2 regions of the Mesorhizobium sp. ANAO-SY3R2 genome follow, and region 2 is predicted to be linked to the other one. Evidence: predicted binding sites of a transcription regulator. Region 2 holds the regulator's gene; the other holds the start of a gene.
The links. Region 2 encodes LexA, which represses DNA repair genes until DNA is damaged. Its sites were predicted from a motif close to TGTTCNNNNTGTGTTCNG; they were not measured.
Positions count from the first base shown of each region.

Region 1: the regulator LexA is predicted to act here: its motif matches at 1,556-1,573, upstream of ABSY17_RS24300 (ImuA family protein).

Region 1 covers NZ_CP159955.1:4,045,127-4,060,594, reverse strand. Annotated here, with positions in the region: gene ABSY17_RS24305 (Y-family DNA polymerase) at 1-594, opposite strand, end outside; gene ABSY17_RS24300 (ImuA family protein) at 536-1,534, opposite strand; gene ABSY17_RS24295 (metallopeptidase family protein) at 1,726-2,148, shown strand; gene ABSY17_RS24290 (DUF1737 domain-containing protein) at 2,171-2,377, opposite strand; gene ABSY17_RS24285 (HpcH/HpaI aldolase/citrate lyase family protein) at 2,399-3,289, opposite strand; gene ABSY17_RS24280 (NAD(P)/FAD-dependent oxidoreductase) at 3,387-4,556, shown strand; gene ABSY17_RS24275 (lytic transglycosylase domain-containing protein) at 5,669-6,466, shown strand; gene ABSY17_RS24270 (LysR substrate-binding domain-containing protein) at 6,863-7,738, opposite strand; gene ABSY17_RS24265 (TauD/TfdA family dioxygenase) at 7,782-8,990, shown strand; gene ABSY17_RS24260 (HD domain-containing protein) at 8,987-9,586, shown strand; gene ABSY17_RS24255 (SDR family oxidoreductase) at 9,589-10,329, opposite strand; gene ABSY17_RS24250 (aldo/keto reductase) at 10,363-11,352, opposite strand; gene ABSY17_RS24245 (cupin domain-containing protein) at 11,369-11,764, opposite strand; gene ABSY17_RS24240 (hypothetical protein) at 11,884-12,171, opposite strand; gene ABSY17_RS24235 (hypothetical protein) at 12,745-14,292, shown strand; gene ABSY17_RS24230 (helix-turn-helix domain-containing protein) at 14,663-15,397, shown strand; gene ABSY17_RS24225 (hypothetical protein) at 15,394-15,468, opposite strand, start outside.
Region 2 covers NZ_CP159955.1:1,618,066-1,633,533, reverse strand. Annotated here, with positions in the region: gene ABSY17_RS12640 (VOC family protein) at 1-151, opposite strand, end outside; gene ABSY17_RS12635 (CTP synthase) at 87-1,715, opposite strand; gene ABSY17_RS12630 (L,D-transpeptidase) at 1,874-2,974, opposite strand; gene secG (preprotein translocase subunit SecG) at 3,195-3,635, opposite strand; gene tpiA (triose-phosphate isomerase) at 3,793-4,557, opposite strand; gene ABSY17_RS12615 (peptidyl-prolyl cis-trans isomerase) at 4,703-6,601, shown strand; gene trpD (anthranilate phosphoribosyltransferase) at 6,598-7,608, shown strand; gene trpC (indole-3-glycerol phosphate synthase TrpC) at 7,613-8,425, shown strand; gene moaC (cyclic pyranopterin monophosphate synthase MoaC) at 8,427-8,909, shown strand; gene glp (gephyrin-like molybdotransferase Glp) at 8,912-10,117, shown strand; gene lexA (transcriptional repressor LexA) at 10,224-10,940, shown strand; gene ABSY17_RS12585 (ComEC/Rec2 family competence protein) at 10,934-13,174, opposite strand; gene gltX (glutamate--tRNA ligase) at 13,519-14,943, shown strand; gene gltA (citrate synthase) at 15,127-15,468, shown strand, end outside.

The sequences.
Region 1 (15,468 bases), 1.9 Mb from region 2:
CTCCTCCAGCCGCCCCAGCGCCTGGTCGAGCCGCTCGATAAGTGTTGCGCCGAAACGCCGGACGAGCGGCGCCCGCGGCCCGTCGATGATCGCGCCTACCGTGCGCAGCCCGACACTTTCGAGGCTTGCCCGCGTTACCGCTTCGATGCGCAATGCCGACAGCGGCAGGCGATGGAGAAAACTGCGCTCCCCACCGGGGGCCACGATATGGCCGGACGAGAACCGTGCCGCCGCCCAGGCCGCCCCCGCCGTCGAAGCTACGCCGGCGCGCACGTCAAAACCCTGGTGGAAAAAGCGTGCCAGAAGGTCGGCGAGCAACGCCTTTTCACCGCCGAAGAGATGGGCGCAGCCGGTGATGTCGAGGAACAGCCCGTCGGTGCCATCGAGCGCGACCAGCGGCGTATAGCGGTCGCACCAGTCGGCGAGGCCTTCGAGCAGGCGGCGATCGGCCTCCGGGTCGGCCTCGACGACGTCGATGTCGGGATGCATGGCGCGCGCCTCGGCAATGCCCATTCCCGGCCGCAGCCTGAGCGCTTCAGCCTGTTCGTCGAGGGCGGCGATGCGCTGGGTGTTGTTCTCGCGATGGCTGATCACCAGCGGCTGGCCCGGCTGCGGGCCTGAACGCCAGGACCGCCCCAGCCGCCGCCGCAGGATCCGCTCGGCCGCGAGATGGGGAAACCATAGCGACACGATTCTCTGGGACGGCGCGTTCGTCTCTTCTTTGTTCGAGGGTGTGTGCATCGGGGTTCCATTCCAGAATGAATTTGCCGGCAAGAGCGGTGCGGCTCTTGCCGATTTCGACCGTGAAGCCGGGTGGCCCGATCGAATGGGACAGCGGACCGGCGACCGTCCGACGAAGCGCCGCCGGGGCAGGTGCTGCGACGAAGCGGGTGGGCGCGGCCGTCGGTTCGGCCTCCGCCGAATGGCGCAAAAGCAATACCGGCCGGCCGGCATCCTGGGCCCGACGATGCAGCCGCCGCGTCGCCGTCAGGTCCAGCCCCCGCGGATTGCCGCGCAGTTCGACAATGACGGTTGCGAATTCGTCGATGCGGCTGGCCTCCTCGGCGATCCACAGCGCATCGGCGGGCTTCGGCGCCTCGGCCAGCAGCATCTGCTCGGGCGCAAGGCCGAACTGCCCGGCCAGCCCCGGCGCGTAGGGAAGCCCTGCCTCCCTGAAGACCTCGGCCGTGCCGACCCACAACACCAGCCCCGGCCTGGCGTTGTGCTTGCGAATGAGGCTGGCGAGGCACAGGGCAAAGCCGGCGACCGCGCCCGCATCGCGCGTCGCAGCGCCATGAATCTCGGTCAGCGCCGCCTTCGGCAACCCGCCGCCCAGGGTCTCGTCAAGCTCCTGGACGCCGGTGGGGAGGAAAAGATCGCGCGCCGAAGCGACGCCGTTGCGACGGACCAGAAGGCCCGCGGGCGGCACATTGCCGGAGCGAGCCGCCAGCAATTCCGGCAACGTTCCCTCGATCTTCGCGATCTTCCGGCGCAGGGCAAAAACGACGTCCCGCGCCACGGCGCTGGTCGCCATGTCGATATGCCTCCGGCTAATTGTTCCTGTTATGTTCTTATAGATTCCAGAGGCGCCCCCGAGAGTCAAGCCGATTCAAAGGGAATTTATTCCTCTCCACATCGACAGCTCGGCCGCTTATTTTCTCGCCGCACGGCAAAAGCCTCGTAAGCCGGGCGACGAAAGGCTATATGCCCCCAAAAGGAAAAAGAATGGCCCGCATCTACAAGACCCGCGCCTGGCATGACCAGCTTTCGCCTTCGATCGAGGAAATGGAGCTCCTGGCGCTCGAAGCCTACGCCCACCTGCCGGAGGACTTCCGCCAGCTGACCGGCGAGGTGGTCATCCAGATTGCCGAATTCCCGACCGACGAGATCATGGACGACCTGTCGCTGGAAACCCCCTTCGACCTGCTTGGCCTGTTCGAGGGACGCGGGATCGCCGAGCGCTGGAACCCGCAGACCGGCGAAGGCCCCAACCGCGTCACGCTCTACCGCCGCGCCATTCTCGACTACTGGGCGGAGAACGAGGAGACGCTGGGCGACATCGTCACCCATGTGCTGATCCATGAGATCGGGCACCATTTCGGACTGTCCGACGAGGACATGGAGCGGCTGGAGGAAGCCGCCGAATAGGCCGGACGCTTCCCCAACAAGATCAAAAATCGCCGAGCTTGATGGTCGGGTCGTAGTCGATGCCGTCGACGTCCTTGACCACGGCCTGGCCGCAGCGCATGGCCTTGGTGTCGGCGTCGAAGGCATAGGTCGGCGAGCCGAACAGGTGCCAGCCCTTGTTCAGCGCCGCCGTGACCTTGTGGCAGAAGGTGGCATCGTCGGGCCCGGTCAGGAGACGATAGAGTTTCATTCTCGTGTCCTCGTGCGCTTCTCAGTTCTTGAAACTATCGATCAGTGCGGCCCTGGCGAGCAGTTGCTCGGCCTGGACCAGATGCAGCCGCTCGACCATCCTGCCACCGAGCGAGATTACACCTTTCGAGGCGTTTTCCGGTAGCGCGAAGGCGTCGGCGATCGCCTGCGCCTCGGCAAGGGCTGCGGCCGATGGCGAAAAGGCGGCATTGGCGCCCGCGATCTGGGCCGGATGGATCAGCGTCTTGCCGTCGAAGCCCATGGCGGCGGCCTCGGCGCATTCGCGGGCGAACGCTTCGAGATCGCGGAAATCGTTGGACACCCCGTCGAGCAGGTCGAGCCCGCCGGCGCGGGCGGCGAGCACCATCTGCATCAGCCAGGGCATGAGGTAGCGCCGGTCGACCGTCACCGCCACGCCGGTATCCTTGGCGAGATCGTTGGTGCCGGCAACCAGGCAGGCGAGCCGCGAGCCGGGGTTGCGGCTGAGCTCGGCGATGGCGGCGATGTTGACGAGTGCCCGCGGCGTCTCGACCATCGCCCAGAGCTTTAGCCCCTCGGGCGCATCATGGTTGTCGAGCACGTCGTTGGCCTCGAGAATGTCGCGCACCGTGTCGACCTTGGGCAAAAGCACGCCGTCGACGGCCCATTGGCTCACGGCGGCAAGATCGTCGGCGCCCCATTCGCTCGCCAGCGAGTTGATGCGGACGACGAATTCGCGGCCTCCCGCCACCTTTTCGGCAAAGAAGCTTGCGAGACGTTCGCGCGCCTGGACCTTGTGCTCGGGCAGCACGGCGTCCTCGAGGTCGAGGATGACGGCATCGCAGGCAAGCTGCGGCAGCTTGGCGAGCGCCTTTTCGTTGGTGGCGGGGACATAGAGGACGGAGCGGCGCGGGCGTGAGACGGGATGTGGCATCTGGACTTCTTGCCCGGCAATGCTGGCCCTTGCAAGTGCTTGCGGCGCGGTGGCGTAACTGCTCTTGTCCTCCATCTCGAACAGACGGAACTACATCATGGCACGCTACGACGTGGTCATCATCGGCGGCGCGATCGTCGGCAGCTCCATCGCCTACTATCTGCGCGACGAAGGTTTTACCGGCTCCATCGCGCTGATCGAGCGCGATCCGCAATTCGCCCATGCGGCGACCACGCTGTCCTGCGCCTCGATCCGCCAGCAATTCTCGATCCCCGAAAACATCCGCCTGTCGCAGTTCACGCTGTCCCTGTTCCGGCGGCTGAAGGACGAATTCGGCCCCGACGCCGACATCGGCTTCCGCGAGGGCGGCTACCTGATCCTCGCCGGCGACAACGGTTTTCCCATTCTCAAGGCCAACCATGAGGCGCAGATCGCCGAGGGGGCGGACATCGTGCTCGAGGACGCCGAGCAACTGCAAAAGCGCTTCTCGTGGATCTCGACCGAGGGCATTTCCGCCGGCGCCTATGGCCGGACAGGCGAAGGCTGGTTCGACGCGCACGCCATGCTCGGCCTGTTCCGCAAGGCGCTGAAGACGAAAAATGTCGAGTTGATCACCGCCGAAGTGGCCGGCATCGAGCGCCAGGGCAACCGCGTCGTGGCCGTAACGCTCGCCGACGGCGAGAGGCTCGAGGCCGGCACGATCGTCAACGCGGCGGGACCGAACGCCGGCAACGTCTCGGCCATGGCCAGCATCGCGCTGCCGGTCGAGCCCAGAAAACGCAACGTCTTTGTCTTCGAGGCGCGCGAAAAGTTCGACGACATGCCGCTGATGGTCGACCCCAGCGGCGTCTATGTCCGGCCCGAAGGCTCAGTTTACATTACTGGTGGCGCCGAAAGCGAAGACGGCGAGCAGGCCGCTGATCCCCAAGATTTCAACCCCGACTGGGGGCTGTTCGAAGAGGTGATCTGGCCGGTTCTGGCCACCCGCGTGCCGGCCTTCGAGGCGATCAAGGCGACGCAGGCCTGGGTCGGCCACTACGACTACAACGCGCTCGACCAGAACGCGGTGATCGGCCCGCATCCGGAGGTTCAAAACTTCATCTTCGCCAACGGCTTTTCCGGCCACGGCCTGCAGCAGGCCCCCGCAGTGGGCAAGGCGCTGGCCGAACTGCTGGTGCATGGCGGCTACCGAACCATCGACTGCTCGGCCTTCGGCTACCAGCGCATCGCCGAGGGGCGCGCCTTCCGCGAACTGAACGTGATCTAGGTTTTTTGGGCGCTGCCCTCATCCTGAGCCTGTCGAAGGGTGAGGGGGCGGCCAACGCCTCAAATCTCCGCCGCGCCGAGCGACAGCGCGGCGAGAAAGGTCATCATCGCCTCGACCTCGTCGGCGGCCCAGTTGGAGGGTTGGTCGGTGCAGGCAGCCCCCTCGTGGCCATAATAGTCGGCGCGACAGCAGCCATTCTTGCGGCAGACGCGGCGCGAACAGCGCGCCGTCGCGCGTGGCGGCGATGCGCACGGCCAAGCCCACGACCTTGCGCACCGTGTAGGGCAGGCGCCGGTCGATGGCGCTTTGGCGGTCGTCGATCGGCTTCAATTGTTTCATGTTGAACAGCCTTTCGTGAGGAACAGTTGCGCCGCGCCCATGGGAGACCGCCCGGCCTGGCGCACCGGCCGGTTTCTTTGGAAAAATGTGGGAAGCCGACGCATGGGGCGCGCCTTGCTGAGTAATTGATACGGCACGCCACCATGCGTCCGCCGGTGCGCTTGCCCCACCCTTGTGCCATCAAACGCATTTCCGCGTCGCGGCTGGCGGGGCCAAGGCCTGGGGGCTCAACACCCAGCAGCACCACCGTCAGTGCTGCCGGCCAAGACACCGTCCCCCTCACCTGATACCCGGTGCGCACCAGGCTTCCCGCGAGGAAGTGGCTTTGATATTGCGCCGGATTTTTCAGGGCGTGGAAAAAACGGCGGAAAGATTTTTTGGAAGGTGTTTTGAAACAAGGGGGTGGGGAGAGAGCGGCCGGGAATTTTTCCCCGCCGGATCAGGTTGTGCCGGGGGGTGGCCCAAAGACGTCCTATGTCTTTCGCACGGCGAACAGCCGCTTCGCGCCCCATGTCGGCCCGTGAGGTGGCTCCAAGGCTTTCCCGATAGCGGACGTTGCCAAAGTAACTCACCGAAATGCCGAACGAACGACACGTTGACGAAGGTCGAAAGCGGCGCCTGCACCAGCGCGGCCAACTAGTGCGTGGGCGGGGTCGCCCCGCGCTTGCGAATGTTCCAAATCGCCATGGCTGGCTTTATTTCGCCCAACCGCTATTATTGAGTGACGCCATGCGGCCGGATGCTTGATGGATCGGACCGGCTAGGAGAGCGACATGGCGTTCTTTGCTAGAGGACAGTTGATAGCAGCGGCGGGCGCCCTCGCCCTCTGCCTTCTCACGTGCGCCGCTCAGGCGGCCTCATGCAGCAAAAGCGCTGCCGGGTTTCAACAGTGGAAAGTGGAGTTTGCCGAGACGGCAAAGGCCGCCGGCGTCAGGGGGAAGGGCCTTGCAGCGCTTCTCGGAGCGAACTACGCCGTAGGAACCATCCGGGCCGACCGCTCCGTCAACAGGGCTTTCGGTGGCTCGGTCAATGACTTTATGAGACGCCGCGGTGGGCCCGCGATTATTTCCAAGGGGCGATCGCTCAAGACGGCGAACGCAGCACTCTTCGGCAACATCGAGCGCAAGTACGGCGTGCCCGCCGGCGTGCTGCTCGCCATCTGGGGTATGGAGACCGGCTTCGGCGCCTCCATGGGCAACCAGAACACTGTATCGGCAATCGTCACGCTCGCCTACGATTGCCGCCGTCCGCAATTCTTCGCGCCGCATGCCATCGCGGCGCTCAAGCTGGTTGACAGCGGCGCGCTGAGCGCCCGCTCGGTCGGCGCCATGCACGGCGAGATCGGCCATACCGGGTTCCTGCCCGGGAACGTCTTGAAGTACGGCGTCGGCAGCAAGAACATGCGCGACAAGAGTACTGCGCTGATGTCAACGGCCAACTTCCTCAGGGCGCACGGTTGGCGGGCCGGCGGGGGCTATCAAGGAAACATGGGCGCCATCGCTGGCTGGAACTCCGCGAGTGTCTATCAGCAGGCAATCGCCCGCATCGGCGCCGCGATCGACGGCAGTTAGATAGTTAGGCCTGCTTCCAGCAAAAAAGCCGCCATTCGACGGCTCAATTTGCTGGTTCCAGTACGATCTATGGCCCGCACGTCGTGAGCAGCGTATGCTGCTTTCGGGCACTCACTGGACGCCAGTGATGGCTGCCTCGGGGAAGCCTTCGCGCTCTTCAAGACATTCAGCATCACCTGTCGCGCGACCTTGTATTTCGTCGGCGCTTTCAGCGCGTGACCAATCCCAGTCCTCGGCGGCAAGAGCTCTGATGTCCACTTTTCGTGTTGGGCATCCTGGCAGCGGACGGTCGGCCATCGGCCCCAATGAGGACCCTCTATGCACCACCCATGGCAAGCGCCCGCACCTGCCGCCAATCAGACCTAAGCCCGCTTGCGAATCCCGCCTAGGCCTGACCTAGTCAGCCCCGCCGCTCGTCAGGCTGTCGAGCAAAGCCTGGCGCTCGGCAAAGCGCGGCCGGCTGCGCGGCCAGGTGATCCAGTAGCCGGCTTCCATGCGAAGGGCCTGGTCGTCCATCCGCACCAATCGCCCTGCCGCAAGCACCTCGCGGCACAGCGCGAGCGATCCCAAGAGCACGCCCGCTCCTGCCTCAGCCGCCCTCAAGGACTGGACGAAGGTGTCGAAACGCAGCAGCGGCACCGGCGACGGGGGTGCTGCCATCGCCGCCGTCCAGTCACGCCAGCCGATCCTTGGACCGGAGACAGCGATGCGCGGCAGGCTCTGCCAGTCACCCCTCGCCGTGTCGAGCAGCGCCGGCGACGCGACCGGGGCAAGCTCTTCGGTGAACAGGCGCCGCGCCTCGAGTTCCGGCCAGTTGCCCTCGCCGAAGCGGATCTCGAAATCCGCCTCGCTTCTCGAATAGTCGGGCAGGCGCTGGATCGTCTCGAAGGACAGCTGCAGTTGGGGAAGCACACGCCCGATCATTGCCAGGCGCGGCACGATCCATAGCTCGATGATCGAAGCCGAGGCGGCGATCGTGATCTTGCGCCGGGGTGCTGCGAACAGGTTGGCGGTGCTGTGGGCGAGTTGCCCAAGCGCTGCCTGCACATGCGGCAGCCACGCCTCGCCCTGGGTCGAGAGTGTCACCCCGCGCGCCTGGCGGTCGAACAGCTGGGCGCCGATCCGCAATTCGAGGTTCCGGATGCGCTGGCTGACCGCGGCCTGGGTAAGGCCGAGCTCCGCGGCCGCGGCGGTGAAACTGCCGAGGCGCGCGGCGGCCTCATAGACCCGGATCCATTCGAGCGGTGGCAGTGCTTCAGGGCGCTCAGCCATAAGGAATTTGACGTCTCGATACCAGGAAATGTTGTTTGTTTTTATGCCTGAAGCCGAATGGAGTGTCGAGGACATTGGCTGGGAGGAACGAATGCTCGACAAGGTGGATATACTGGATGGCGGAGAGGGCGTGGCACTGACGCTCGCGGGGGGTGCCAGGCATCGCTTCCACGCGATCTGGCTGCGCGACAACGCCTGGGACGACAAGACCCGTGCGCCCGGCAATGGCCAGAGGCTGATCACGCTCGGTGACATCCCGCGCGGCACGCATGTCTCGGCGGCCCGCGCCGAAGGCAACCGCCTGCACCTGACCTTCCAGCCCGAGGGGCGCACGATCGCCTATGACGCCGACTGGCTGCTCCGCCACAGCTACGACAAGGTTTCGGCCCGCCCGGCCGGCTGGACGGCGCCGGAGATCGAAACCTGGGATGCGAGCCTGGGCACGAATATCCCCGTCGCCGACTTCGCAACCGTCGGCCGCGACCGGAGCGCGCTGGCCGGCTGGCTCGCCGGCGTGCGCCGCTACGGCTTCGGCAAGCTTGTCGGCGGACCGGCCGAAGCCGAGGCGCTGCTCAAGGTGGCGGCCCTGTTCGGCTATGTGCGCGAGACCAATTACGGCACGTATTTCGAGGTCCGCACCGAGGTCAATCCGACGAACCTCGCCTATACCGGCCTCGGCCTCCAGGCCCACACCGACAATCCCTACCGCGATCCGGTGCCGACGCTGCAGATCCTCTACTGCCTCGAAAACTCGGCCGAAGGCGGCGAGAACATGGTGGTCGACGGCTTCCGCGCCGCCGAGCGGCTGCGGGCGGAAAATCCGCGCGGCTTCGAGCTTTTGACGCGCCACTGCGCCCGCTTCGAATATGCCGGCAGCGAAGGCGTGTGCCTGCGCTCGCGGCGACCGATGATCGAGCTCGCTCCCGACGGCGAGCTGATCTGCATCCGCTTCAACAACCGCTCGGCAGCCGCGATCACCGACGTGCCCTATGAGGACATGGCCGACTACTACGCGGCCTATCGGCGGCTAGGCGAGATCATCGACGATGAGGCCATGGAGGTGACGTTCAAGCTTGCCCCCGGCGAGAGCTTCATCGTCGACAACACCCGCGTGCTGCACGCCCGCAAGGGCTATTCCGGTGCCGGTTCGCGCTGGCTGCAAGGCTGCTACGCCGACAAGGACGGCCTGCTGTCGACGCTGGCGGCCATCGAGGCCCAGTCGGCAACAACGGCAAGGGAGGCCGCGGAATGAGCGCGCCAGCAAGGGACAACCTCACGTCCAAGAACATCGTCGCCTTTCTCGCCGACATCTTCGAACGGCGCGGCGGCGAGGAATATCTCGGCGAACCGGTGACGATGGCCGAACACATGCTGCAGGGCGCTCACCTGGCCGAGCAACAGGGCGAGGCAGAGGCCATCATCGTGGCGACGCTGCTGCACGACATCGGCCACTTCACCAGCGAGTTCGGCACGTTCTCGATGAACGACACCAAGGACAAGTACCACGAGGTGGCAGGCGGACGGGTGCTGGAACGGTTCTTTCCCAGCATCGTCACCGACTGCGTGCGCCAGCACGTCGCCGCCAAGCGCTACATCTGCGCCACCGATCCAGACTATTTCGGACAATTGTCCGAAGCCTCGATCCATTCGCTGAAGCTGCAGGGCGGACCGATGAGTGCTGCGGAAGTCGCCGAATTCGAAAAGCAGCCGAACCTGCGCGAGATCGTCCGGGTTCGCCATCTCGACGATGCCGGCAAGGTCGCGGGCATGGCGACGCCCGGCTTCGAACATTACATGCCGATGCTGCAGCGGGTGGTCGACGCCCATTGCGGCGCTGCCGGAGGCTGAGGTCAGTATTCCTGCCGGGTCGGCCGGAACAGGATCTCGTTGACGTCGATGTCCTCCGGCTGGCCGATGGCGAAGGCCACCATGCTGGCGAAGGAGTCGGCCGGAATGGCGACCCGATCATAGAGCTCGCGCACCCGCGTGGCGACGTTCGGGTCGGTGATGGTGTCGGGCAGCTCCGTCGCCACCGCCCCCGGCGAGATGACGGTGGTGCGGATATTGTAGGGCTTGACCTCCTGCCGCAGCCCCTCGGAAAGGGCGCGCACCGCATATTTGGTGGCCGAATAGACCGCCCCGCCCGGCCCGACCTTGTGGCCGGCGACCGAGGACACGTTGATGATGTGGCCGCCCTTCTGGGCCTTCATGTGCGGCAGCACCGCGGCGATGCCGTAGAGCACGCCCTTGATGTTGACGTCGATCATGCGGTCCCACTCCTCGACCTTGAGGCTTTCGAGCAGCGACTGCGGCATCAGCCCGGCATTGTTGACGATGACGTCGACGCGGCCGTGCATCTGCATGGCGCTGTCGACCAGATGCCTGACCTGATCGACATGCACGACGTCAGTCTGGATGGCTGCGCCCTCGCCCAACGAAAGCTGCTTGGCCAGCGCCTGCAACCGGTCGAGGCGGCGCGCGCCGAGCACCAGCCTGGCCCCGTCCCTGGCGAGACGGCGCGCGGCGGCTTCGCCCAGCCCGCTGCTCGCTCCAGTGATGACGACGACCTTGTCCTTGATGTTCTGTGTCATGGCACGATCCCAGCTTGAAAGCTCTTCTGATGCTCAACGATCGACGCGGGACTGGAGGTGCGGCGGGTAGCGATCCCCCTGTACCGATATGCCGGATAGGGCGGCCTCTATCTGGCTGATGTCGCCTGGCGTCAGCCCGACGTTTGCCGCACCGATGTTCTCCTTCAGGCGATGCAATTTCGTGGTGCCCGGTATCGGCACGATCCACGGCTTCTGCGCGAGCAGCCAGGCGAGCGCGATCTGGGCCGGCGTGGCCTTCTTCGTCGCCGCTATGCGGCCGATCAGATCGACCAGAGCCTGGTTCGCCTTGCGCGCCTCAGGCGTGAAGCGAGGCACGACGTTGCGAAAGTCGCTGCTGTCGAACTTCGTGTTCTCATCGATAGCGCCGGTGAGAAATCCCTTGCCCAAGGGACTGAACGGAACGAATCCGATCCCCAGCTCTTCGAGTGCCGGCAGGATTTCGGCCTCCGGTTCCCGCCACCACAGCGAATATTCGCTCTGAACGGCGGCTACCGGCTGAACGGCATGGGCACGACGGATCGTCTGCGCCCCGGCTTCGGACAGTCCAAAATGCTTCACCTTGCCTTCGCCGATCAGGCCCTTCACGGCACCCGCCACCTCCTCGATCGGAACATCGGGATCAACGCGGTGCTGGTAGAAAAGATCGATGCGGTCGGTCTTCAGACGTTTCAGCGCAGCGTCGGCAACCTTCCGGATATGTTCCGGTCGGCTGTTCATGCCGCTTTGCCCGCCATTGGCGTCGAATTCGAAACCGAACTTCGTGGCAATCACCACCTTGTCGCGGAACGGCGCCACCGCTTCGCCTACCAGCTCTTCGTTCTTGTAGGGGCCATAGGCTTCGGCGGTGTCGAAAAACGTGACACCGCTTTCGAAAGCCGCTCGGATGAGCCCGATTGCTTCGGGCGCCGCCGTCGCCGGGCCGTAGCCGTAGCTGAGCCCCATACAACCGAGCCCGATGGCCGAGACTTCCAGGCCACCGTTCCCAAGCTTGCGCTTCTGCATCGTCCTTCTCCCTGGCTCACGCCCGGTACTGTTCGTCGGTGACCTTTTCCATCCAGTCGACCACCTTGCCGTCGAGCGCTTCCGCGATTGCGATATGGGTCATGGCCGTGGTCGGCATCGCCCCATGCCAGTGTTTCTCCCCCGGCTCGAACCAGACCACGTCGCCGGGCCGGATTTGCTCGACCGGGCCGCGCTCGCGTTGCGCCCAACCGCAGCCCGACGTGATGATGAGCGTCTGGCCCAGAGGGTGCGTATGCCAGGCGGTACGGGCGCCCGGCTCGAAGGTGACAATCGCGCCGCCGACCCGCGCCAGCCCGCTTCCCTTGAATGGCGAGTCGATGCGCACGGCTCCGGTGAAATATTCAGCCGGTCCGCTCGCGGAAGGCTGTGATCCGTTTCGCGCAATATCCATCGTTTCCATCCTTTCGGCTGTCGCGCGGCTTAGAAAATAGGCCGCGCCGGGGGATCGACCAGATGCCCGACGCTTCCGGCCTTGTGCCACGCCTTGGCTGCCAGTGCTCCGCCCACGCCTCAGATCTCCGCCGCGCCCAGCGACAGCGCGGCGAGAAAGGTCATCATCGCCTCCACCTCGTCGGCGGCGCGGTTGGAGGGTTTGCCGGTACAGACCGCACCCTCATGGCCATAATAGTCGGCGCGGCAGCAGCCGTCCTTGCGGCAGACGCGGCGCGCACAGCGAAGGGGCGCACCGTCGCGCGTGGCGGCGATGCGTACGGCCAAGCCCACGACCTTGCGCACCGTGTAGGGCAGGCGCCGGTCGATGGCGCTTTGGCGGTCGTCGATCAGGCTCGGTTGTTTCATGTGGAACAGACCTTTCGTGAAGAACGGGTGCGCCGCGCCCATGGGAGATCGCCCGGCCTGGCGCACCAGCCGGTCTTTGGGGACAATGTGGGAAGCCGACGCATGGGGCGCGCCTTGCTGAATAATTGATACGGCACGCCACCATGCGTCCGCCGGTGCGCTTGCCCCACCCTTTTGCCATCAAACGCATTTTCGCGTCGCGGCTGGCGGGGCCAAGGCCTGGGGGCTCAACACCCAGCAGCACCACCGTCAGTGCCGCCGGCCAAGACACCGTCCCCCTCACCTGATACCCGGTGCGCACCAGGCTTCCCGCGAGGGAGATGGTTTTGATATTACGCCGGGTTTTGAGGGGTGTGGAAAAACCGGCCGAAAGTTTTTTTGAAAGGCAAGCGGAAACAATTGGTTGGCGAGAACGAGGACCAGAATCTATCCTCGACAGGTCACCATTTTGGAACAGCGGCCGAGCCGGTGCGGACCTTGCCGAACGCAAAGGTCGGCCTAGCTTAGACGGCATTGGCAGACATTTCGAACGAAGTTGTTGAACCTCTAGCGCTCGTTCCAGAGGAGCCAACCATGAAGAGGCGTACATTCTTGACCGGCAGCGCAACCGCCGCCGTTACCTTGTCTGCGAACGCTGCCTTTCCACAATCACCGCCTGCCGCGGGCCAGCCCTTGTCGCCGTCGGATGTCGCATCCGCCGTGCCGCGCCTGCGCGCCCAGTTCGCCCAGGATTTCGGTCCCGAATATTTCGAGCATGTCATCGTGCCCTATTTTCTCGTCAGCACCTATCAGGGCGAAGAGCCGATGCTGCCGATGATCGGGGTGGCTCTGACCAAAGAAAACGCCCTGCCCTACGATCTCTGGGGCCTGTTGAGCGAAACCTGGCAACCGGCTCCCCAATACGGCGTGACGGTGTTCCTGCAGGGGCTCGACAAGCGCGGTCCGGACAACCGACGAAAACGCATCTACATGTCGGCCGTGACACCCGATCTCTATCGGGCAAAGTACGGCGACAAGGTCACCGCATTCTTCGACAAGCTGATGTCGCAGGAAAATGCCGGAAAACCGCTGATGCGGCCCTATCTCGAGGCCTATTGGGATCTCTACTGGGACCTCCACCTCGGCGTATCGCATGACCAGGTGCCGGACCGTATCCGGCAGATCGGCAACAGCTTCAACACGGTGCTCGCCTTTCGCGATCCAACCCAGCGCATCGTCTACGAGAACTACATGACGGTGCACGACAATCTGGGCTACCTCAAAGGGTGGATCGACGAGAAGATCTCCGACATGAAAGCCGGCAAGATCCCGAATCCGGAAAAGACCTTTGCCTGGTACTGGATCAAGAATGCCGGAGACGGCGAATATTTCGCTCCCAAGGATGTCGTCTTCGAGTGTTTCCATAACTTCGTGGCGTTCAGCCAGTGGGGCAACACGCTCTACAACATCATGCGCAAGCTCGGCACGGGCACCGGCGATCCGGAGGCCAGGGCATGGTTCGCAAAAACCATGGGAAGCGACTTCGACAGTGCCAATGGCGCCCCGTTCACGCCGCTGGAGCGCTTCACGATGGAACTGTTCCGCACCATTTCGCCCAATGGGGGCAGCATCTCGGCGTTGACCGAGACCAGACCGCCCTATTTCGAGCGCCATGGTTATATCGTCACCCCGCATACCTCGACGAGCATGGATCCGGTGCACTGGAAGAACCCGACCGCGTTCGACCCGTCTCGCTATGAACACGAGCCGACAAGCCAGGACATCAACGAAGCCAAGGCGCTTTCCCTGGGCTTTGCAAAATGCCCGTTCGACAAGACGAGTTTCGAACTCAAGGATGGTCGCAACGGGTCGATGGAAAACAGTGCATTCGGGACAGTGTTCGGCGAGGTCGACAACAAGCCGCTTCCGGTTTGCGACTATGCCGGGTTTGCCCCTTTCGGCTTCGGTTACCGGCGCTGCCCGGGCGAGCAGCTGACCATTCTAGCCTTCGGGGATTTTCTCAAGAAGGCATGGAAGGACAAGCTCGAATTCGTCCAGCTCGATCTCAGCGATCCTGAACCGCTGCCGATCGGGCCAACGACCGTCATTGGCGACAACATGGGATTCGTCAGGGCCACCTAGGGCACCGTGTAGGGCAGGCTGTCGGTAGCTTTGCCTCGGCTCCGACCTAAGGCGGGGTTGCAACCGACATTTATATCGATAGAACACCCCCGGAACTTGACGGGATCTACTACCGAGAATGCTGGAACATATTTCGTTCTCTACTAGTGAATTCAGACCGCATGAGCAGTTTGACGCCTATCGGAACTTTTTGGGTACGGCCGCCGACGTTACACCTGATCACTCGAGGGCTAGCGGCTTCGCGGCCAGCGCCACCGCGTGGAACCTGGGTGGCATGGCCTTCATACACGCGACACTGCCTGGATCCGAGAGACCGCGCTCCGTTCACAGAAACCGCAAGGATCCGGTCGACCATTGGTGCATAGCGCTGATGGGTGACCCCAACGGGCACAATCACCTGCAGTTCAGGTCGCTGGCGCGCGAATTTCGCACCCCGAACGACAATCCACGCCTCCTTGGCCTGTACTTCGCGCGCGACCTGTTCCCCAACCTCTGGCAAGCTTTCGATACTTTGCCGGAATTTCCTCCGATAGCTGGACATTTCAGCCTCGTAGCCGACTATCTCGTAAGCCTCATGAAAAACCTGCCGAATATCCGGAGCACAGACGCGCCAGCTGTCGCGGAAATGACCCGCGCGCTTCTGGCGTCTGCGGTCTCCAGCACTTCGGACAATCTCGCCGAAGCCGCACCTGCAATCGACTACCTGATCAAGGAAAGAGCCCGCAGGTACATATACCGGAACATGGGAAATCCGGCTCTTACGCCAATCGATATTTGCCGCGCAATTGGGGTATCACGCTCGAAACTATACCTTGCATTCGCCGATTGCGGCGGCGTTTCCTCATTCATCAAGCACACTCGATTGATGAAAGCCTTTGAAGAGATTTCGACAATCTCCACGAACATGGCGACCATATCGTCGATCGCCGACAAGCTCGCCTTTCCCGATGCGGCAACTTTCAGCCGCGCATTCCGCTCCGAATTTGGGGTAACGCCAAGAGATGTCCGGAACGCAGCCATAAAAGGCACCAAAATTCTTCCGCCCGCACCCAAGCTGACCGCGATCGACACTTTCGGCCAGGTACTGCAACAGCTGCGGCCTTAGAGCGCCGCGCGTCCAATCGGACGCCCAAAGGACGCTCCGTGCCTTGCCGTGCTGTCGACGCCTGCCGGTTT
Region 2 (15,468 bases):
GCCAGCCTCGGTCAGCCCGGCGCTGGAGGTCCATGCATGGATGTTGCAGTTGCGCGCCGCCACGAACTCGGCGGCGCGCATGGTCCTCAGACCAGTCTGCTCTGTTCGACGGCCGCTTCGATGAAGCTGGCGAACAGCGGATGCGGATCAAGCGGCCGGCTCTTCAGTTCCGGATGGTACTGCACGCCGATGAACCATGGATGGTCAGGATACTCGACCGTCTCGGGCAGCACGCCGTCGGGCGACATGCCGGCAAAGACCAGGCCGCATTCCTCGAGCCGCTCCTTGTAGTCGATATTGACCTCATAGCGGTGGCGGTGACGCTCGGAAATCTGGGTGTCACCATAGATCTCGGCGATCTTGGACCCTTCGGCCAGCGCCGCCTCGAACGCTCCCAGCCGCATCGTGCCGCCGAGGTCACCGGACGCCTTGCGCTTTTCGAGCATGTTGCCCTTGAGCCATTCGGTCATCAGACCGACGACCGGCTCCTTGGTCGGGCCGAACTCGGTGGACGAGGCATTGTCAATGTGGGCGAGCGAACGCGCCGCCTCGATGCAAGCCATCTGCATGCCGAAGCAGATACCGAAATACGGCACCTTGCGCTCGCGGGCGAACTTGGCCGCCAGGATCTTGCCTTCCGAACCGCGCTCACCGAAGCCGCCTGGCACCAGGATGCCATGGACCTTTTCGAGGAACGGTGCCGGATCTTCCTTCTCGAAGACCTCGCTCTCGATCCAGTCGAGCTTGACCTTGACGTTGTTGGCGAGGCCGCCATGCGACAACGCCTCGATCAGCGATTTATAGGCGTCCTTGAGGCCGGTGTACTTGCCGACCACGGCGATGGTGACTTCGCCTTCCGGATTGTGGATGAGCTGCGAAACGTTCTGCCAGGCATCGAGGCGCGGCTTGGGCGCAGGATCGATGCCGAAGGCTGCCAGCACTTCCGAATCCAGGCCTTCCTTGTGGTAGGCCAGCGGCACATCGTAGATGTGGCCGACGTCGAGCGCCTGGATAACAGCCGATTCCCTGACATTGCAGAACAGCGACAGCTTGCGGCGCTCTTCCTTGGGGATATCGCGATCGGCGCGGACAAGAAGAATATCAGGCGCAATACCGATCGAGCGCAGTTCCTTGACCGAATGCTGGGTCGGCTTGGTTTTCAGTTCGCCGGCCGTCGGAATGTAGGGCATCAGCGTCAGATGAACGTAGACCGCATTGTTGCGCGGCAGGTCGTTGCCGAGCTGGCGGATCGCCTCGAGGAACGGCATCGCCTCGATATCGCCGACCGTGCCGCCGATCTCGCAGAGCACGAAGTCGAACTCGTCATTGCCGTCGAGGATGAAATTCTTGATCTCGTCGGTGACGTGCGGAATGACCTGCACGGTCGCGCCGAGGTAATCGCCGCGACGTTCGCGTTCGATGATGTTCTTGTAGATGCGGCCGGTGGTGATGTTGTCGCTCTGGTTCGCCGAGCGTCCGGTGAACCGTTCGTAGTGTCCGAGATCGAGGTCGGTTTCCGCCCCGTCATCGGTCACGAACACCTCACCATGCTGGTAAGGCGACATCGTTCCGGGATCTACGTTGAGATACGGATCGAGTTTGCGGATGCGCACGCGATAGCCGCGTGCCTGCAGAAGTGCCCCTAGGGCCGCTGCGGCTATGCCTTTTCCAAGGGAAGAGACCACGCCGCCGGTGATGAATACATATCGCGCCATGGGAGTTATCGCTTATCGCGGCCAAATCGATTCCGCCAGAGAAAAATCCGCCGCGCCGGACTTTTCCCTATCTGGCTATTCAATGTTGCCGCCAAAATGGCGCGCAAACAAAAAGGCCGGCGTGACCGCCGGCCCGCAATCCGCGTTGTGAAAACGCTTTACATGACGATGACTTCAGAGCCCATCTTCACGCGATTGTAGAGGTCCATGACATGGTCGTTGACCATGCGGAAGCACCCGTTCGACGAATTCGTGCCGATCGTCTGCGGCTGGTTCGTACCATGGATACGGATATGGGTATCCAGCTTGCCCTGGTACAGGTAGATCGCGCGAGCGCCAAGCGGATTTTCCGGACCGCCGTTCATGCCGTCCTTGTGCTTGCCGTACTTCTGCGGCTCGCGTTCCTGCATGTCCTTGGTCGGGAACCAGCGCGGCCATTCCTGCTTGTCGCCGATGGTGGCCTTGCCCTTGAACTCGAGGCCTTCGCGGCCGACGGCGATCGCATAACGACGTGCCGTCGAGGACGATTCGACCAGATAGAGGAAGCGTTTGCTGGTATCGACCACGATCTGACCGGGCTGATAACCGGAGAACGCAACCTCCTGCGGTTCGAACTCGGACTTGACCTTGAACTGCTTCTTGGACTGCTTGGCCTGCAATACGGCGTCGAGCGCGCGGGTCTGCGGCAGCATGCTCTGCTGGGGAGCGCTGCCACCGAAGATACCTGAAAGCAGGCTGGCCTTCTGCGGCCTCGCCTGGCTCTCGCTGCGCAGCTCGCCGGTGTTGCCGGTCGAGGCGACTTCCATGGCGTCGGGCGCCAGCGCCTCGATCGGCTGCATGACCTCGAGCGGCTGGAGATTGCGCTTGGCGGCAGGTGCAGGAGCGGCAGTTGCGACTTGAGCAGTCGCGCGCTCGGCCCGCTTCAGCCGCGCCAGTTCGCGCTCCTTTGCAGCTTGCTCCTTTGCCGCGGCCCGCATCGCCATCTTCTTGGCCTCGAGCATCTTTTCGCGGGCGAGTTCCCTGTCAGCCTTGATCTTGGCTTCGAGGACCTTGATTCGGGCAAGATCCTCGTCGGTGGGCTTCTTCTTTTTCTTGAGGATCTTGAGTTCGGAAGCGTCGCTCTTGGCAGCGACAGTGATCACGTCACTTGCAACTTCAGGCTGCAGTGAAGCAGCACTACCTGCGGGAGTGGCGGCAAAGGCGGTAGAGCCCATCAGAGAGGCGCAAAGACCAGCAAGAAGGATGCTGCGGAGTTGCATGGTGGAGGATATCCCGAGCGTTCAAAACGAATGAAATTCGCGGCAACGCACAGTGCCCCCAAGGCCCCCGTTCATTTCGCCGCGGCTCAGCTATAAGCGATTAGCCGGAGAAGCCTCAAGGGAGGCACCTCCGGCGAAATGATCTAATTTTCGTGATCGACGCAGCATTTGCCGCAACTGTGGTCAAACAACAACAGGTTGCGGCAGCCGGTCTGGTTTATTAGTTCGGAACTTGCGGTGCCGCAGGAGCAGCCGGCTGTTCAGCATTGCCCGAAGCTGCAGGAGCCGGTGCTGCCGGCTGCTCACCCGACGGCGCTGCCGGCGCAGTGGCGCCAGGTACCGGTGCGGGCGTCGAGCCGCCGAGCTGATCGAGAACACCCTTGCCGCCCGTCGTGCCGCTTTGCGTGGCCGGGGCACGGTCGAGAATGTCGATCGGCTTCTCGCCGTAACGGGCGATGATCGACAGCGTCAGCGAGGTAACGAAGAAAATGGTCGCCAAGATCGCAGTGGCGCGCGTCAGAGCGTTGGCGGCGCCGCGCGCCGTCATGAAGCCCGAGCCGCCGCCGATGCCAAGGCCGCCGCCTTCCGAGCGCTGCAGGAGCACCACGCCGACGAGGGCGAGCACGACCATCAGATGAATGACGATGATGACGGTTTCCATTGCGCTTCCTGGGATCTTTCCTGACGTGGACCGGCCGGCACGCAGACGCGGCCGACATTCCGGAGGCGGCTCAATACAATGCTTTCATGGCATTTCCAAGCCCGCCGCCCGAATATGGGGAGACACGCGACCTTTGCAACGGCCGCGTGTGGCGAATTCAGAGCTTGCGATAGGCTTCGGCTATGCCGAGGAAGTCGGCCGCCTTGAGGCTGGCGCCGCCAACCAGTGCGCCGTCGACATTGGCCACGCCAAGCAACTCCACCGCATTCGACGGCTTGACCGAACCGCCATACAGGATGCGCATCTTGGCGGCAGAAGACCCAAGCAGCTCGGTCAGCCGCGCGCGGATGTGAGCGTGCGCCTCGGCCACGTCGCCGACTGTCGGGGTGAGTCCGGTGCCTATGGCCCAAACCGGCTCATAAGCGATCACGGTGTTGGCAGGGGTAGCCGTCGTCGGCACGGAACCTTCGATCTGCCGCGACAGAACCGCAAGCGTAGCACCACCTTGGCGCTCCGCCTGTGTCTCGCCGATGCAGATGACGGCAACCAACCCGGCACGCCATGCCGCTTCGGCCTTGGCGCGAACGAGTTCATCAGTCTCGCCGTGATCGGTGCGTCGCTCGGAATGGCCGACAATAACGTGGCTTGCGCCGGCATCCTTCAGCATCTCAGCCGAGATGTCGCCGGTATGGGCGCCGCTCTCCTTGGGATGGCAATCCTGCCCGCCGGCCTTTACCGGCGTGCGATGAAGGATTTCGGAAGCGCGCGAAAGAAGCGTGGCCGGCACGCATAGCAGGGCCTCGGTCTCGGCATCCAGGCCGTCCATGAAACCGCCGGCGATGCCGCGCAGTTCGTTGAGCGACGCGCTGGTTCCGTTCATCTTCCAATTACCGGCAACCAGTGGGCGTATTCCTGGCGTCATGTGATTTTCCCTCGACATCGATATTCGCTCGGGGACCCTCACTACCAAAAACAAGCCACAAAGCAATCGACACTGGCGCCGAAGGGCGCTATTGCGCTTCGTTCATGCAGGCGCATGCGAAAATGCGCGAAGATGGGATCTGAACATGCTCGAAACGATGCGAAGTGCTGCGGGAACCTGGGTCGCTAAGCTCCTGCTTCTGCTGCTCGTGTTGAGCTTCGCAATCTGGGGCATTTCCGGACGGATGCTGCACGAGTTCGGCAGCGACAAGGTGATCACGGCCGGCGGCACGTCCGTCTCGGGCGTCGAATACCGCCTCGCCTACGACCGTCAGCTAAACGTCATGTCGCAGAGATTCGGCCAGAGGCTGACCCGCGAACAGGCAAATGCGCTCGGCATCGACAATCAGGTCCTGTCCCAGCTCGTCGCAGGCGCCGTGCTCGACGAGCAGGCGCGCAAGCTGGGCCTTGGCCTGTCCAAGGACCGCCTCGCCCAGTTGACCTGGGACGACCCGACCTTCCAGGGTCCGGACGGCAAATTCAATCGCCAGTCTTTCGAATACATCTTGCGCCAGATCGGCATGCGCCCTGAGGACTACCTCAAGAACCGCGCCCAGGTCGCCGTGCGCCAGCAGATCGTCGAGGCGGTTGCCGACGGGATCAAGGCGCCGGACACCTTCCTGCGCGCCGTGGCACTTTATCGCGGCGAGGATCGCACTATCGACTACCTGTCACTGCCCAAGTCTCTGGTCGAGCCGATCGCAGCCCCCACCGACGAGGTGCTGAAGACGTGGTTTGAGGAAAACAAGAAGAACTACGCTGCGCCGGAATACCGCAAGCTGAGCTACGTCAAGCTCGAACCCGAGGACATCATGGACCTCGGCTCGGTCACCGACGAGCAGGTTCGCCAGGATTACGAAAAGAACAAGTCGCACTTCACCACCGCCGAAACGCGCAAGATCGATCAGCTCGTCTTTGCTAGCGCCGATGCAGCCAAGGCTGCTTCCGAAGCCATCAAGGGCGGCGAGAGCTTCGACAAGATCGTCGCCGATCAGGGCAAGACCGTAGCCGACGTGGCATTGGGAACGCTGACCAAGGATGCGATCGCCGACAAAGCCGTTGCCGAAGCGGCGTTTACGCTGCAGGCGAACCAGGTCAGCGACGTGGTCCAGGGCGCGTTCGGCCCGGTGCTCGTCCGCGTCAGCGAGGTCACGCCCGAGACGGTGAAGGCATTCGATGAGGTCAAGGACCAGATCCGCAAGGACCTGGCGCTCGCCGAAGCCAACCGCATTCTGCTCGATGTGCATGATTCCTATGAGGATGCGCGCGCAGGCGGCGAGTCCATGCAGGCTGCCGCCGACAAGCTGAAGCTCAAGGTGGTGACCATCGACGCGATCGACCGCGCTGGCCAGCGCCCCGACGGCACCATCGTCAACACGTTGCCGGACTCGCAGAACCTGATCCAGGCTGCCTTCGAAGCCGAAGCCGGTATCGAGAACCAGCCCATCAATGTCGGCACCAACGGCTTTGTCTTCTACGAAGTGGATGGCATCACGCCAGCGCGCGACCGCACGCTCGATGAAGTCCATGACAAGGTCGTCGCCGACTGGACCGCAGCAGAGACGGCAAAGCGCCTCAAGGACAAGGCCGCAGAACTCGAGAAGCGCCTCAAGGACGGCAATGACCTCGACGCCATTGCTGCCGAGTTGAAGCTCGAGAAGCAGACCAAGCGCGGACTGAAGCGCGAAGCCGACGATGCCGATTTCGGTCGTGCGGGAGCACAGGCCATGTTCGCGATGGGCCAGGGCGGCACCGGCGTCATCCCCTCGCCCACCGGCGACGCGCAGATCCTGTTCAAGGTCGCCGAGGTATTCGAACCAGCCGGCGCGGACGCGAGCGCCGTGCCCGAGGATGCCCGGAAGTCGTTTGCCTCGGGCATTTCGGACGACCTGCTCGACCAACTGGTCGCACAGTTGCAGACGCAATATGGCGCCACGATAAACCAGGGCGCGATCACCCGCGCGCTTGAGGCAGGCATCAGATGAGCGCACTGAAGCCGCATATCGCCAAGGTCGCGACGGGCGCGCCGCTCACCTTCGAAGAGGCGCGCGAGGCTTTCGACATCATCATGTCTGGCGAAGCCACGCCCGGCCAGATCGGCGGCTTCCTGATGGCGCTGCGCGTGCGCGGCGAAACCGTCAGCGAGCTTTCAGGCGCCGTCGCCACCATGCGCGACAAGATGCTGCGCGTCGAGGCGCCTGACGATGCCATCGACATCGTCGGCACCGGCGGCGACGGCACCCACAGCGTCAACATCTCTACCGCCTCGGCTTTTGTCATCGCCGGCGCCGGCGTGACGGTTGCCAAGCATGGCAACCGCAGCCTGTCCTCGCTGACAGGCGCCGCTGACGTGCTCACTGCGCTCGGCGTCAACATCGACCTGTCGCCCGAGGCCATCAGCCGCTGCATCCACGAAGCCGGCGTAGGTTTCATGTTCGCGCCGGCGCATCACCCGGCAATGAAGCATGTCGGCGCGACGCGCGTCGAACTTGGCACCCGCACTATCTTCAACCTGATCGGCCCGCTGTCCAATCCAGCCGGTGTGACACGCCAACTGATCGGCGTCTTTGCGCCTGAATGGGTCGAGCCCGTCGCCGAAACGCTAAAGAAACTGGGCGCGCGGAGCCTTTGGGTCGTCCACGGCGACGGCTTTGACGAGATCACCACCACCGGCGAGACCAAGATTGCGGCTGTTGCCAACGGCAGCATCAGCAGTTTCGTGCTGACCCCCGAGCAGGTCGGCCTTGCCCGCCACACGCGCGAGGAATTGCGCGGCGGCGATTCGGCATACAACGCCGCCGCATTGCGCAGCCTGCTGGAGGGGGCCGAGGGCGCCTACCGCGACACGGTACTGATGAATGCAGGTGCTGCTCTCGTGGTGGCCGAAAAGGTCGGGAACATCGGCGAAGGCATCAAGCTCGCCGTGGAATCGATCGACAATGGTCATGCCCTTGCCGCGCTCGACCGCCTGGTCAGCGTCTCGAACGGATAGCACCATGGCCGACATCCTGCGCCACATCGAATCCTACAAGCGCGACGAGATCGCCGCCGCCAAGGCTCGCGTGCCTGTTGGAGAACTTCTGGCGCGTGCGCGCGACGTGGCCAAGCCGCGCGGCTTTCTCGCAGCACTCGAGGCCAAGCGTCGCGAGGGACGTTTCGGCCTGATCGCCGAGATCAAGAAGGCGAGCCCGTCCAAGGGCCTGATCCGGCCCGATTTCGATCCGCCGTCACTAGCCCAGGCTTATGCGGAAGGCGGCGCTGCCTGCTTGTCGGTGCTGACCGATACGCCATCCTTCCAGGGTGCACCGGAGTTCCTTACCGCGGCGCGCAACGCCTGCGCCCTGCCCGCCTTGCGCAAGGATTTCATGTTCGAGCCCTATCAGGTGCACGAGGCGCGCGCCTGGGGAGCGGATGCCATCCTCGTCATCATGGCGAGCGTCAGCGACGACGACGCCAGGCGGCTCGAGGACGCGGCCTTCGAACACGGCATGGATGCGCTGATCGAAGTCCATGACGAGGCCGAGACCGAGCGCGCCCTGAAGCTCCAGTCGCGCCTGCTCGGCATCAACAACCGCAACCTGCGCACCTTCGAGGTCAGCCTCGAAACCTCGGAGCGGCTCGCGCCCATGATTCCGACCGATCGACTGCTCGTCGGCGAAAGCGGCATCTTCACCCATGCCGACTGCCTGCGCCTGGAAAAATCCGGCATCGGCAGCTTCCTCGTCGGCGAAAGCCTGATGCGTCAGGCCGATGTCGCCACTGCGACGCGCGCGCTGCTCGAAGGCGCGCCGATTGCCGAGCGTGCCTGAAATGGCCAACACCCTCACCCATATCAGTGCTGCGGGTGAAGCCAACATGGTCGACGTCGGCGACAAGGCCGAGACGACGCGCACGGCAATTGCCGAGGGCCTCGTCGTCATGCAGCCGGAAACCCTGGCGCTGATCCTGTCGGGCAACGCCAAGAAGGGCGACGTGCTGGGCACCGCCCGGCTTGCCGGCATCATGGCCGCCAAGCGCACGCACGAACTGGTGCCATTGTGCCACCCTATCCTTCTGACCAAGGTTTCGGTCGAAATCGAGCCCGACGAGAGTTTGCCAGGACTGCGCGTGACGGCATTGGCCCGCGTGACCGGCAAGACCGGCGTAGAGATGGAGGCACTCACCGCCGCCTCTGTTGCCTGCCTCACCATTTACGACATGGCCAAGGCCGCAGATCGCGGCATGGTGATTTCCGGCATCCGGCTGATCGAAAAGAGCGGCGGCAAGTCGGGCGACTACAGGGCGGCCGGGTAGAGATGGCACTGCTGCCGGTAGCCGAGGCCCTGGAACGGTTGCTCGAAGGAGCCGAACCCGGCGGCTCGGAAACGGTCAACCTCAGCGAAGCCTTCGACCGCGTGCTGGCGGTACCGTTGCATGCACTGCGCACGCAGCCGCCCTTCGACGCCTCGGCGATGGATGGCTACGCGGTTCGCGCCGACGACATCGCATCCCTTCCGGCACGGCTTTCAGTCATCGGGACTGCACCGGCCGGCCGGCAATTCACCGGCACTGTGGCGCAAGGCCAGACGGTGCGCATCTTCACCGGCGCGCCGGTTCCTGATGGTGCGGATACGGTCGTCATCCAGGAAAATGTACGCGATCTCGGCCAAGGCTTGGTCGATGTGCTGGAGCCGACCGCCCCAGGCCGTAACATCCGCGCCAAGGGCCTGGACTTCAAGCAGGGCGACCTCATCCTCAATGCCGGACGGCTGCTCGACCCGGCCGCCCTGTCGCTCATCGCTGCCGCCAACCACGCGCAAGTCGAGGTCACCAGCGCCCCGCTGGTCGCCATCATAGCGACGGGCGACGAGCTTTTGCCGCCCGGGAGCAACCCCGGTCCCGATCAGATCATCGCCTCCAACGCCTATGGGGTCGCCGCGATCGCGCGGTCGGTCGGAGCGCGCGTACTCGACCTTGGAATCGCCGCGGACCGCAAGGATGCCATCGCAGCCCTCGTCGCCAAGGCGCTGGAGGCGCGGCCGGACGTCATCGTAACCCTTGGCGGCGCGTCAGTCGGCGACCACGACCTGGTCCATGAAGTGCTCTCCGGCCTTGGCATGGAGCTGGATTTCTGGAAGATCGCCATGCGCCCCGGCAAGCCGCTGATGTTCGGTCGCCTCGGCGACACGCGTTGCATCGGCCTGCCCGGCAACCCGGTCGCCAGCCTGATCTGCTCGCATATCTTCCTCAAGCCGCTGCTGGCACAACTCGCAGGCCGGAGCTATGCACCCGATATCAGGCAGGCTGTTCTGGACCGACCGATGAGCGCCAACGATCAGCGCCGGGATTATGTCCGGGCGACAGCCCGCGATACCCCGGACGGCTTGGTCGCGACGCCATTCGCGGTGCAGGATTCGTCGATGCTGCGGACGCTCGCCGACGCCAATTGCGTCATCATCCGCGAACCTTTCGTACCGGCGGCCGAACCTGGCAGTGCCTGCAGCGTACTGATGCTGCGCTGAACATAGCGCCTCGCCCTTCACCAAATATAAACAGTTGCAGAACACAACTGGAACATATAGCGTTTGTTCCGGGTTTGTTTTTCTTTCGATTCCCTCGGGGGTGGCCATGCTGACGCGCAAACAACACGAGCTTCTGCTGTTCATCCATGAGCGGCTTAAAGAGACGGGCATCCCTCCGTCCTTCGACGAGATGAAGGAGGCGCTCGACCTCGCCTCCAAGTCGGGCATCCATCGGCTGATCACCGCGCTCGAAGAACGCGGCTTCATCAGGCGCCTGCCCAACCGGGCGCGCGCGCTCGAAGTATTGCGCCTGCCCGATTCGATCGCACCCGGCCTCAACGCGGCGCGCAAGTTCTCGCCCAGCGTCATTGAAGGCAGCCTTGGCCGCAAGCCCGAGCCGTCGCGCTCGCTTTCAGCCGGAAACGACGACGATGCGGGTTCGGCAGTGGCAATCCCGGTGATGGGGCGTATCGCGGCCGGCGTGCCGATCGACGCCATCCAGCACAAGACGCACTCGATCTCGGTGCCGCCGGACATGATCATGGGCGGCGAGCACTACGCGCTCGAGGTCAAGGGCGACTCGATGATCGAGGCCGGCATCTTCGACGGCGACACGGTCATCATCCGCAATGCGAACACCGCAAATCCCGGCGAAATCATCGTGGCGCTTGTCGACGACGAGGAAGCCACACTCAAGCGCTTCCGGCGCAAGGGCGCTTCGATTGCACTCGAGGCCGCAAACCCGGCTTATGAGACCCGCATCTTCGGGCCTGACAGGGTCAAGGTTCAGGGCAAGCTGGTCGGGCTGATCCGCCGCTATTGATTGACAGCCGCTTGCGTAGGCAGCAGAGCCTGGTTTGCGGAAGCCAGCTTGCGCCTTCCTGGGTCTTCGCGCTGATAGGGAGGCAAGCCTCTTGCCTCTCGGGAGAACTGGCGTTGCACATGCCATGGGCGGTAGGGCTCGTTCACGGCATGGAGGATCTCAAGCTTCGGGTTCCGGCCTGTCGAGGCCTGCTGCACGAATATCGCGGCACTCCCGAGCCGCGCCAATTGGCGGGTGGTTATGATTTCGGCATCCGAACCAGGACAAACATCCCTTGCCGTGGCGTCGGCCACAACGACAAGGGCGGCCTCGGCACAAGCACGCCTCGCTGAGGCCACGTTTTCCGCGTGAGCGATCCGGATGCGTGGCGCAAGTTCTGACAGGCACAGGCCGTGTCCACAGACAAAGGCCGGGTCGGTTTTGGACAGGTTGTTGCTGCCCGGATCGGTGCGCCGGGGCCCCACCACATCTTCCGATCCCAGGACTCGCTTCCAGTTGTCGAGTGTGAACTGGCTCGGCCGTGGGCGGTTGACAGCCAGTTGCCCGGTGCCTGTCCTCACCCCAATCAGCCGACCGTCCTCTGAGACCAGCACATCGGGTGTCGTGGCAAAGGGCAGCGTGAGGACCACCAGAAATGCGAACGGCAGGGCGGCAGCGCGCAAAAAGGTCGTGGCCGCCGATGCGGCGACGAGCGCTATTGTTGCGAAAACAACCGACAAGGTCGAGACCACCCCCACGGCATCGATGGGCGAGCGCTCGGAAAACCATTGGGCGGTTGCGATCATCGCCTGCAACCCGAAACCCATGACGTCGAGGAAAATGCCGTCCAGCCCAAGCGGCATTAAGATTCCGACGCCCACCGCAAAGGGCATGACCAAGGTGGAAACGATCGGCATGACCGCCAGATTGGCGAAAAGGCTGAGCGGCGAGACGCGTTGGAAATGCCATGCGCCGAAGACGCTGGTGGCGAGCCCGGCGATCAGCGAGGTGGCGACAAGGCCAACGGCTGCGGCGGCCAGCCAGCGCCAGATTTTGGCCGGCACCGACCTTTGCACGAGCGGCTGCGCCCGCCCCTCGCGCCAGTCCGACCACCAGGCATAGGCTGCCACGAGCGCTGCGGTTGCGGCAAACGACATCTGGAAACTCGGCCCGACCACCTCATGCGGCGAGACCAATATGACCACGATGGCCGAGACCGCGAGATTGCGCATGGTCAGCGCCGCCCGGTCGAACAGGACGGCCGTCAGCATGACGGCCAGCATGATGAAGCTGCGCTGGGCTGCTACCTCTGCGCCCGAGATGAAGAGATAGCCGCCAGTCGCGGCCAACGCTGCGCCTGCCGCGTATTTCTTTACCGGGCGGCGCGACGTGAAACCGGGAAAGGCTGCGAAGCCCAGCCGCATCAGCAACATGACCGTGCCGGCGACCATTGCCATGTGCAGCCCCGAAATCGAGATGATGTGGTAGAGCCCGGTGCGTCGCAGCGCTTCGTTGATGTCCTCGGGGATGCCGCCGCGCACGCCGACGACCAATGCCGCGGCGATCTCGCCCTCGGCGCCACCGATCCGACCGCGAATGCGCTCGGCAATCCGGTTGCGCGTATTTTCAACCCAAACCAAGGCTCGACTTGCGGCCGATGCTGCTTGCGAGGATGGGGCAAGCGTCGGCCCCTTCATGAAAAAGCCGCTGGCGCCAATGCCATCAAAATAGCTTTCGAAGGAAAAGTCGTAGCTGCCCGGCCGCACCGGACCGGATGGCGGCATCAGCCGGACGTAACCGGTCACAGTCGAACCTACGAGCACGCCCTCGGGAACCTTGCGCGCGGTGAGGCGCACCCGCTCGGGCGCGTAGCGCAGCTTGGGCCGCTTGGTCGAGGAGACATCGATGGTCAGGCGGGTGCGTCCAGTGCCTAGATGGTCGATCTCGACGACGCGACCGCTGAGCGTGGTCGACACCTCTGCGCCGAGCATCATCGTCGCCTTGCGGGAGGTCTCGAGCTTGGCCACGCTGACACCGATCAGGAAGATGGCGATAGCGGCGAACACATAGTGGGCAAGCCGATGCGACCGCGCGAAAAGGGCAAGCAAAACCGCAAGCGCGGAAGCTGCTACCAGCGGCGGCGGGCTCGGTTCGGTCGGCAGGTTGAAATAGACCAGTGCGCCGATTGCCAAGAGCACTGGAACAAACAAAAAGGCAGCGCCACGGTCGAGTTCGGTTTCGAATGCGCTGGTCAAGCGCGACAGCGTGAGCTGCCGTATGGCGGAATTCGACGCCCCCCGCAGCCACGTCAGCAATTCGGCAGACGGCTTTTGAAGCGGCTGTGCCTCCTCAAGCCTTGGAACTACATATGGACCTGACTGAAAATACCCGATGGGTGTAGGCGCAGAAAACCGTTCTGCCGCCAGCAAGTCGCGCTCGCTGGCCTCGATCACCGGATTTTCACCGGCTTGCCCCTCCCGCACGCGCTTGCCCATCGGGCCTGCCCCTTGCGCCCCTGACCTTCTATGCTACATCAACGCCACCGAAACGCCATGCGCCGCCGGTCTTCCGACCGGGCGACGCCATGCCTCCCGTGGAAATAGCTATGTCCGTCGTCACCCGCTTCGCCCCATCACCAACCGGCTACCTGCACATCGGTGGCGCGCGCACCGCGCTGTTCAACTGGCTCTATTCCCACCACACCGGCGGCAAGATGCTGCTGCGCATCGAAGACACCGACCGCGAGCGTTCGACCGATGCGGCGACGGCTGCCATCCTCGAAGGGCTCACCTGGCTTGGCCTGACCTGGGAAGGCGAGCCGATCTCGCAGTTCGAGCGCGCGCCACGCCACCGCGAGGTCGCGGAAGAACTCGTGCGGCTGGGCAAGGCCTACTACTGCTATGCCTCGCAGGAAGAACTGACCGAGATGCGCGAGAAGGCCCGCGCCGAAGGCCGGCCGCCCCGCTACGACGGCCGCTGGCGTGACCGCGATCCGTCCGAGGCGCCGGCAGGCGTCAAGCCGGTGATCCGCATCAAGGCACCGACGGAAGGCGAGACTTTGGTGCGCGACCGGGTGCAGGGCGACGTTCGTTTCCCCAACAAGGATCTCGACGATTTCATCATCCTGCGTTCGGATGGCGTGCCGACTTACATGCATGCGGTCGTCGTCGACGACCATGACATGGGCGTCACCCACATCATCCGCGGCGACGATCACCTGACCAATGCCGCGCGCCAGACGATCATCTATGTCGCCATGGGCTGGGACGTGCCTGTGATGGCCCATATTCCGCTGATCCATGGTGCCGACGGCGCCAAGCTGTCCAAACGTCACGGCGCGCTCGGTGTCGATGCCTATCGCGCCATGGGCTATCTGCCCGAAGCCCTGCTCAACTATCTTGCCCGCCTTGGCTGGAGCCACGGCGACGACGAGGTGATGAGCATCGAGGACATGATCCGCTGGTTCGAGATCGAGGACGTCAACAAGGGCGCTGCCCGCTTCGACTTCGCCAAGCTCGAGGCGCTGAACGGCGTCCACATGCGCCAGATGGATGACCAGAAGCTGTTCGACATCTTTGTCGCGACCCTGCCCTATCTGCCTGAAGGCGATGCGATCCTCGGCAAGCTCGACGACAAGCTCAAGGCGCAGCTGCTGGCGGCAATGCCGGGCCTCAAGGAACGCGCCAAGACGCTGGTCGAACTGGCCGACGGCGCGGCCTTCCTTTTTGCGGAGCGCCCGCTTCCCCTGGACGAGAAGGCAGCAGGCCTCCTGGCCGGGCCGGCCAAGGACGTACTCAAGGGCGCGCATGCGGCGCTCGCCGGTGTCGACTCAGCCTGGAGCGCTGCCTCGGCGGAAGCTGCGATCCGCGAGTTCGCCGGCCGCGAAAACCTCAAGCTCGGCGCCGTCGCACAGCCCCTGCGGGCCGCTCTGACGGGCAAAAGCACGTCACCCGGCGTGTTCGACGTGCTTGCCGTTCTGGGTCGGGACGAAAGTCTCGCCCGCATTTCCGATCAAATCGATTAGGTCAGCAATGCTTTCCTAATTTTGCATTGAATTCAGGCTTTTGCGGTGCAACATTGTGGCAACAGGCCAATTTGGAAGCAGCGGGGGAAGCTGGAAAGCGGGTTCGAGCGTTCCGGGCCAATCTGGTTGCCTTGTTAAGAATATTGCGCCGCCCTGCGGCAACTCAGGACTAAGGAGTATGCGATGACTGATTCAACCGCCAAACTGGACTTCCGCGGCCAGACCCACGAGTTCAAGGTCCGAAGCGGAACGGTCGGGCCGGATGTGATCGATATCGCATCGCTCTATGCCACCACCGGCGCCTTCACTTACGATCCGGGCTTCACCTCGACCGCCAGCTGTGAGTCGGAGATCACCTTCATCGACGGCGATGCCGGAGTGCTGCTGCACCGCGGCTATCCGATCGATCAGCTAGCCGAGCATGGCGACTTCCTCGAGGTCTGCTACCTGCTGCTCTACGGCGAACTGCCGACCAAGGCGCAGAAGGACGACTTCGACTATCGCGTGACGCGCCACACCATGGTG